Regions from separate parts of the Paenibacillus sp. J23TS9 genome, predicted to be linked through region 1. Evidence: predicted binding sites of a transcription regulator. Region 1 holds the regulator's gene; the other holds the start of a gene.

What was found. The regulator Rex, encoded in region 1, represses fermentation and respiration genes when NADH is low (regulators of the CRP and FNR family bind a similar motif). The targets are predictions, from matches to a motif close to TTGTGAAATATTTCACAA.
Region 2: the regulator Rex is predicted to act here: its motif matches at 2,219-2,236, upstream of KJS65_RS06280 (cytochrome ubiquinol oxidase subunit I).

What each region holds. Positions count from the first base shown of each region.
Region 1 covers NZ_BOSG01000001.1:750,713-754,677, reverse strand. The annotation lists gene KJS65_RS03865 (cell wall elongation regulator TseB-like domain-containing protein) at 139-654, opposite strand; gene KJS65_RS03860 (amidohydrolase) at 682-1,983, opposite strand; gene KJS65_RS03855 (redox-sensing transcriptional repressor Rex) at 1,970-2,635, opposite strand; gene dinG (ATP-dependent DNA helicase DinG) at 2,704-3,965, opposite strand, start outside.
Region 2 covers NZ_BOSG01000001.1:1,301,578-1,305,542, reverse strand. The annotation lists gene KJS65_RS06305 (FecCD family ABC transporter permease) at 1-89, shown strand, start outside; gene KJS65_RS06300 (hypothetical protein) at 142-471, shown strand; gene KJS65_RS06295 (FixH family protein) at 468-944, shown strand; gene KJS65_RS06290 (c-type cytochrome) at 991-1,338, shown strand; gene KJS65_RS06285 (SCO family protein) at 1,357-1,938, shown strand; gene KJS65_RS06280 (cytochrome ubiquinol oxidase subunit I) at 2,320-3,684, shown strand; gene KJS65_RS06275 (cytochrome d ubiquinol oxidase subunit II) at 3,681-3,965, shown strand, end outside.

The DNA.
Region 1 (3,965 bases):
CTCATGAATACAAATAAAAGTATATCACATCGTATATATGATTTCGAAGGTAAAGTGTGAAATTATTTAAAATTTTATCCTGTACACACCAAAGAACCCCATTTTTCAATGAGGTTCTTCCATTTTCAGGATGATTTTTCACCTATTCGGCAGAGTAAATGGTCCACCAATACTTTGTCCATCGCTGAAACGATAGAATTGATAGTAATAGTGGTCCTTAGAGCGGTAAAACAGCTGCCAAGCATATTCTCCGTTATACGTTCCAGGCAGCAGTCTCATTTTGTCCAAATCCGGTATTTCCTTTTGAATCTTTTCTTTGATCTGGGCTTCGGACAAACCGTTTGAAAGCAGCTCCTCATGAACCGCTCCCTCTCCCGACTTGACCTTTCCGTTCTCATCCATTGTCACCCACACCATAATTGGCCGGTTCTCTTTATCCAACCCTTCAATAGCCCAGCAGATCGTGTCCCAAACTGATTTCTCTGCCTCGGTCACCTTTACCAGACTGGTATCCTGTTTGGCTTTGAGAATGGCTGCCGTTTCTTCTGCGCGGATATCCTGCGTTACATATATGTAATAACGATAAGAACCGAACCCAAGCAGCAGGAGTAACAGTATTCCGAGAAATATCCACGTTTTTTTATTCTTTAACATAAGCTCCCTTTCTGAGGCCCTCCGTCCTTATCGGGACAGAAGACCATCAAAAGCGGCTTGGGCTTCCCGGCGGATCCGCTCTTCGTCCAGCGTCAGACAGGCGCCATGTTTCACAATTTGCTTGCCGTCTACCCAAACATGCTCAACATCCTTGCTGCAAGCGGAGTAAATAGCATGTGAGATAAGATCGGTATGTGGCAGGAAATGCGCCTGATCCGTATTCAGGGCGATGAAATCTGCCTTCATCCCCGGAGCCAGCGTACCCACATTTTTCAAAAAGAGCGATTGAGCCCCATACACCGTACCCATTTTGAGTGCTTCGGCTGCAGGAATAGCAGTAGGATCGCCGGAAACACCTTTATGAATCAATGCCGCAAGACGCATTTCTTCAAACATATCCAAATTATTATTGCTTGCCGCTCCATCGGTACCCAGCGATACGGTTACTCCTGCTTTGAGCAGGTCTGTTACGCGGGCCACCCCACTGGCCAGCTTCAGATTGCTTCCCGGGTTATGGGAGACAGCAACATGATTAGCAGCCAGAATTTCAATTTCCTCATCCGTCAGATGCACAGCATGTGCCACCAGAGAAGGACGCGAGAACATGCCAAGCTTCTCTAAGTGGGCGACCGGACGAACTCCATAATCGCGGACATTTTGTTCCACTTCAGCCTTCGTCTCGGACATATGGGTATGCATCGGCAGATCCATGTCATGGGCTGCCTGCACAAACTTTTCGATAAAGTCCGGAGGGCAGGTATATGGTGCATGTGGTGAGATCATAGTCGTGATACGACCGTCTGCTTGTCCGTTCCAGTCACGTGCAAACGCGATAGCTTCATTCAGCTTATGGCGCTGAACCTCTTCTGGACACAGACCAATAACCCCGCGCATAAGTGATGCACGCATGCCCGATTCCTTAACCACCTTAGCGACTTGGTCCATATGGTCATACATATCCAGGAACGTAGTGGTACCGCCTTTCAGCATTTCCAGTACGGACAGTGAAGTGCCCCAGTACACATCTGAAGAAGTAAATTTAGCCTCCATAGGCCACATTTTTTCTTCCAGCCAAATTTGCAGCGCAAGGTCATCACCATACCCGCGCAGCAGTGACATGGCAGCATGACCATGGGTGTTAACCAGTCCTGGCATGAAGAAAAGGTGAGTTCCATCCACGACAGAAACATCGCTTTCGATCTCAGGCATTTCCTCTCCTATATAAGTAATCATGTCATCCTCGATCACCATACAGCCGTGAATCACCGGCTTGTCTGCATCAGAAACCGCAAAGCTTCCGTTCTTAATTACCCATTTATTTGTCTTTATGTTCTCCGTCATCCGCAGAATCGTCCTTTCCATTGTCCAAATAATAAGCCAGACTCAGCAGATCTGTTGTGAAATCAGCCGCATGGATCCGGATGTTCGCAGGCGCCTTCAAAATGGTTGGTGCGAAGTTGAGAATAGCCTCAATACCGGCGGTAATCAACTTATCTGCCACATTCTGCGCTTCAACATCAGGAACCGTAATAATCCCAATACGGATGTTCTGGCCTTTGATCGTTTCACTAATTTCATCCATCGACTGAACCGTTAAGGTACTGATGCGCGTTCCTACCTTTTTGGGATTCTCATCGAATACAGCGACAATCTTGATATTTTCCCGAAGGTATAAGTTATAATTCGATAGCGCGTGACCCAGATTACCGGCTCCAACGAGCACGGCATTGATCTGCTGGTCCAGATTCAGGATATGGCGAATTTTCTCGATCAGGTACGATACATCGTAACCAATCCCCTTGCGGCCAAAATCCCCGAAATAAGCCAGATCCTTACGAATCTGTGCAGGATTCAAATCCAGCTTCAGTCCGAGCTCCTGTGATGATACTGTGGATACCTCGCGTTTATTCAGATCATTCAAGTATCTTAAATACACAGGCAATCTGCGGACAACCGCTTCGGATATTTTCTCCGATTTCATGCTTGCTCCCCCTATTTAACAGCTTAATTTATATACATGTTTTTCAGTCAATTGATTCGGATGCATGCTTAGCCCTCATGAAGCCATTCGGATATGCGAGGAACCATTTTTTCAGTAATCATATGTTCCATTTTGGGTCCTGGCAATGAGTATAGGAAGTACTTGCCGTAATAGGATTCAATCACACGCGTATCGTATACAATAACAATCCCACGATCATTTGCCGTACGTACCAGCCGACCAAAGCCCTGTTTGAAGCGAATAACCGCCTGCGGCACAGAAAGCTTCATAAACGGGTTTTTCTTCTGCCGCTGCAGCAGTTCGCTTTTTGCCTCAACGAGCGGATGGTTCGGCGGTTGGAATGGCAGCCTTACAATAGCCAGACAAGTCAGCGCTTCTCCGGGAATATCCACACCTTCCCAGAAGCTGCTTGTACCGAGCAGTACAGAAGCGCTGCTGTCTTGGAATCTGCGGATGAGTTTGGTGCGGCTGCCGCTGTCAACACCTTGGCCTAATACAGTTATATCGCTGCTGGCAAGTGCATTTTTGAGTGGCTCATGGACCTGCCTTAGCATGCGGTAAGAAGTAAACAATACGAGCATTCTTCCGTGGGTAGCAACCGCGGTATCCGCCAAAGATTGAACCAGTGTATTCACAAACACTGCATCTCCGACACTTCCTTTTACACTTGGAAAATCACGCGGAATCACCAGTAAAGCCTGATCCCGATAATTGAATGGAGAAGGAAGCTGCACAGAGACCAATCGCCCGTTTTCCTGATCCTCTTGCAATCCCAGATTATCAATCATGTATTGGAATGATTTATCCACAGACAACGTGGCAGACGTCAATATGACGCTTTTTTTCTTATCAAAGAACAAATCCTTGAGCTGCTTGCTTACATCGACGGGAACAGCGTACAGCTGGAGTGACTTGCTCCGGTAATGGCTGCTGGCTTCCATCCAGTATACAACGGTCTCATCATTAAGATTCATGAAGAAACGAAGATCATCCCGCTCGACTGCCAAATCCTTAAATAGACCGCTTAGATCCGTGATCAGGCTGTCCGCGCTGTAATCGTCTTCATCCTCCTTGTACTCTGCAAGCATTTTCTCCCCGCGGCGCACAATTTCGCTGATTTTAACATGATTTTGGTTTTCCAGCGCCTTGAGCGTCTCCCATTCCTGAGGCCATTTGCCAGGCTGCAAACGAAGTACAAACTGACCGGCATCACCAGGTGCAGCATCATTACGCTCCGGAATGAGACTAAAGAGGGATTCGCTGAGCTTATCCCAGTTCTCTTTGACATCGACCAGATCCTCACTGATGC
Region 2 (3,965 bases), 550 kb from region 1:
TCTTTTCGCCGGTGGAACTTCCTGTTGGCATTATTATGGGCGCTATCGGAGCTCCATTTTTTCTCTACTTGCTGCGGACGAAAAGGTAACCCCCATTTCCGTTTTCAAGTCATGACTTCTTGTTTTAGGGGGAGGTGCTTCATGTCAGCTCCATTTAAAGTCATTTCAGCAATCAGTATCTTGTTTGTACTGACAGTTCTTTCCCTACTATTCATCCGGATGACCGTGCAACCTCCAGGGAATACAAGGGTGATTTTGGATCATTCCCTGCAAAAGATCATTGCACCGCCCTGCTTTAATTCGGCGGAAGTTACGAACAATTTAACGGAATCCAAGCTTTCGCGCGCTGATAAGCTGCAATTCAAGCCGGACTCAGCTTGTACTGAAAAGTCGTTGGCCGGCACGAAGATGACGTTATTCCAGATACTCTTGGAAAAAATCGGAGTAAAGAAAGGGGGATGGGATTGGTGATCAGTCAATTGCAAAAGGCTGCGACGATACTGATTATGGCGACGTTACCATTCTTGATGTCGGCATGTTCAGATTCGGCGCATAATGCAGAATCCGGACAAGGACTATTCCAGGACGTTATTAACGTTAGCATCCAAACGAGCCCTGATAAGCCCGCACTGAATCTGCCTGTCGAGATTAGCGCGAGCGTCTCACAGGGAGGGGAGGCGGTCAATGACGCCAAGGAAGTGGAGTTCGAATTATGGAAGTGGGGAGAAACAAATCATGAGACGCTCCAAGGTAAGCACCAAGGTGAAGGCGTTTATAGCATTGAGAAAGAGTTCCCCACAGAAGGTATTTATTATGTTGTGGCGCACGTGTCTGCCCGCGGAATGCATAACATGCCGCGCAGGCAGCTGGTGGTAGGCAACGTTTCCGAAAAAGAAATAGCGAAGGCGAAGGCGGATCCGAATCAAAGTACGCATGAACATTGATATTTCTCGCCCGACCATTCATTTCAGGGCAAAGGGGGAAAAATGGATGAGATTGAGTATGCCATTATTTACGGTTTTAATTATCACGATTATCATGTTGGCCGCATGCGGAAGCCATTCCAGCCAACAGAACGAAACGAACACGGCCGTAGTCGAGAGGGATTCAGATTCAAACGGGGCCGAAATGTTGTATAAAAAAAGTTGCTTGTCTTGCCATGCTGCTGATCTAAGCGGCATAGTCGGACCGAGCTTGAAAGAAATCGGGTCAAAGCTCACGAAGGAAGAGATTGTGGAGAGAATGACTATGGGACGCGGCGGAATGCCGTCGTTTAAGAGCCGGTTATCGGAGCAGGACATTGACACGCTCGGATCCTGGTTGGCAGACAAGAAGTAAGGAAAGTAGGGGATAAACTTGGTTAAGACCAGAAATGTTTTACTGGCAGTGTGTCTTATCTGCATCCTGCTTGTCACCGCTTGCGGTGATCATAAACCGGACAAGCTCAATATTAAACTTGAATCGTTTCAATCGATCGATCAAGAAGGGAATCGCAAAGACATTTCGGATTTAAAAGGCAAAATTTGGGTGGCAGATTTTATGTTCACGCACTGCACCACCGTCTGCCCCATACTAACCTCTAATATGGCGGAACTGCAGCAGGAATTGAAAGACGCCGGAATTAAGGCTGACCTTGTTTCGTTTTCGGTCGATCCCGAGAACGATCATCCTGAAGCGATCAAAACCTATATCAGCAAGTTTAGTGATGACTTCACAAACTGGCAAGGACTTACAGGGTATTCGTTCGATGACATCCAAACTTATGCCCGTAACAACTTCAAAATGGCGATACAGAAGGATACTGCTTCTGATCAGGTCATTCATGGAACCTCGTTTTTTCTAGTCGACCAAACGGGAACTGTCGTTTCGTATTACGATGGTCAGGAACCTCCTTACGATAAAATCAAAAAGGATATCAAGGCCTTAGAGCGTTCATGATTGCTGAATTCGTCATTCTGATTTATTTTATATGAAAAGATCCTGGGCTTGGCAATTTCCAATATGCCGGGTCTTTTTTTATTGCAAGGGGTTTTTGAAATACAAAACCGATGGTTCTCGGTGAAGCAATAGCTCAAAAGGGTGGTTTTGCGGTTTTTCACCGAGTTGTCGGAAAGAGTTGATCCTTCTTTGAACATTTAGGGTCGAAGCCGTAATCAGGATTGAAATGCTAAGGAACAAAGATATAATAATTTTAAATATCGGGTTTTGGTAGACTGCCTTGTGAAAAAAATCTCTTTATGTAAAGCAGAACATAGGCATGTTTAATTAACAGCCAGAAACGGTATTGTTGATTAGGCATTTGAAAGGAGGAATTCGAATATGGGTATCGATACGGTGATGTGGAGCAAGCTGGTGACAGGAATGACTCTGGGGTTCCATGCTATTTTCGCGACGCTTGGCGTGGGAATACCGCTCATGATCGCGATTGCAGAGTTGATCGGCATACGTAGGAAAGACCCCCATTACATACTTATGGCAAAGAGGTGGTCGAGGGGGTTCGTCATTTCGGTGGCTGTCGGGGTCGTGACGGGCACGGCCATTTCGCTTCAGTTGGCCTTGGTCTGGCCCCATTTTATGAAGCTGGCAGGGAATGTTATCGCGCTACCGTTATTCATGGAGGTATTCGCGTTCTTTTTCGAAGCGATCTTCCTGGGCATTTATCTGTATACGTGGGAAAGGTTCAAGAATCCATACATTCATTGGCTGCTGACGATTCCGGTCGTGGCCGGGGCGGGCATGTCTGCCGTTTTCATTACGACGGTGAACGGATTCATGAACCAGCCCGGAGGTTTTGCAATGGAAGGAGGACAATTCACAGCGGTTGATCCGGTGCAAGCAATGCTGAATTCGGCGTCGTTCTCCAAGGTGTTTCATGTATTAAGCTCGGCTTATTTGACGGGTGCTGCCTTGCTCGCCGGAATTGCAGCCTTTACGATGCTTAAAAAGGGGGTGTCCGCCTACCACAAAAAAGCTTTGAAGCTGATGATGGGCGTCGTTCTGCTGTTCGGATTGCTCAACACGTTGGCCGGGGATGTATCCGCAAAGTTTCTGGCGGAGCATCAGCCGGAGAAGCTGGCCGCCGCGGAATGGCATTTTGAGACCGAAAGCGGCGCGGATCTGGTTTTATTGGGTTGGCTTAACGCTGAGCATGAAATCATTGGAGCGCTTCATCTGCCGAATTTTCTCAGCTTCCTGGCCTTCGGAGACTTTAACGCAAAAGTGACGGGGCTTGAAGAGTTCCCGACGGATGAACGTCCGCCGCTGCTTGTCCATTATTTGTTTGACTTGATGGCAGGAATCGGTTTCACGTTATTGGGGATTTCGCTGCTATATTTTCTGTTCATCATCTGGAAAAAGCGCAACGAGCTCAACAAGTGGCTGCTTCGCGTGATTGCTCTGGGAGCGCCGCTCGCTTTTCTCGGAGTCGAGCTGGGATGGTTCTATGCCGAGATTGGACGGCAGCCGTGGATCATCCGAGGGTATATGCGAGTGGAAGACGCGGCTACGACATCGCCGAGCGTGAGAATTCTTTTCTTCCTGTTTCTGATCTTGTATATCATCCTTGGTATCGTGTGCGTACTCGTGCTGCGCCGTTTGTTTAACAATAATTCGGCCGAAACCGAGATGGAGAAGTGGCTGAAGCCTGTCCAAGGCGAGACGGCGGAAGAAAGGGGGCATGCATGATGAGTTACGAGCTCATTGGGATCTCGGTGTTGTGGCTGTTTTTGTACGGTTATTTAATCGTGGCCTCCATTGATTTCGGAGCGGGCTTCTTCGCTTTTTACGCACGCCTGACGAAGAAGGATCACTTGATTAACCGTCTGATTTCGCGATATTTGTCGCCTGTCTGGGAGATCACGAACGTATTTTTCGTCTTTTTCTACATCGGCATCGTTGGCTTCTTCCCGGATACTGCCTATTATTACGGGTCAGCGCTCCTTGTTCCCGGAAGCATTGCCGTCATT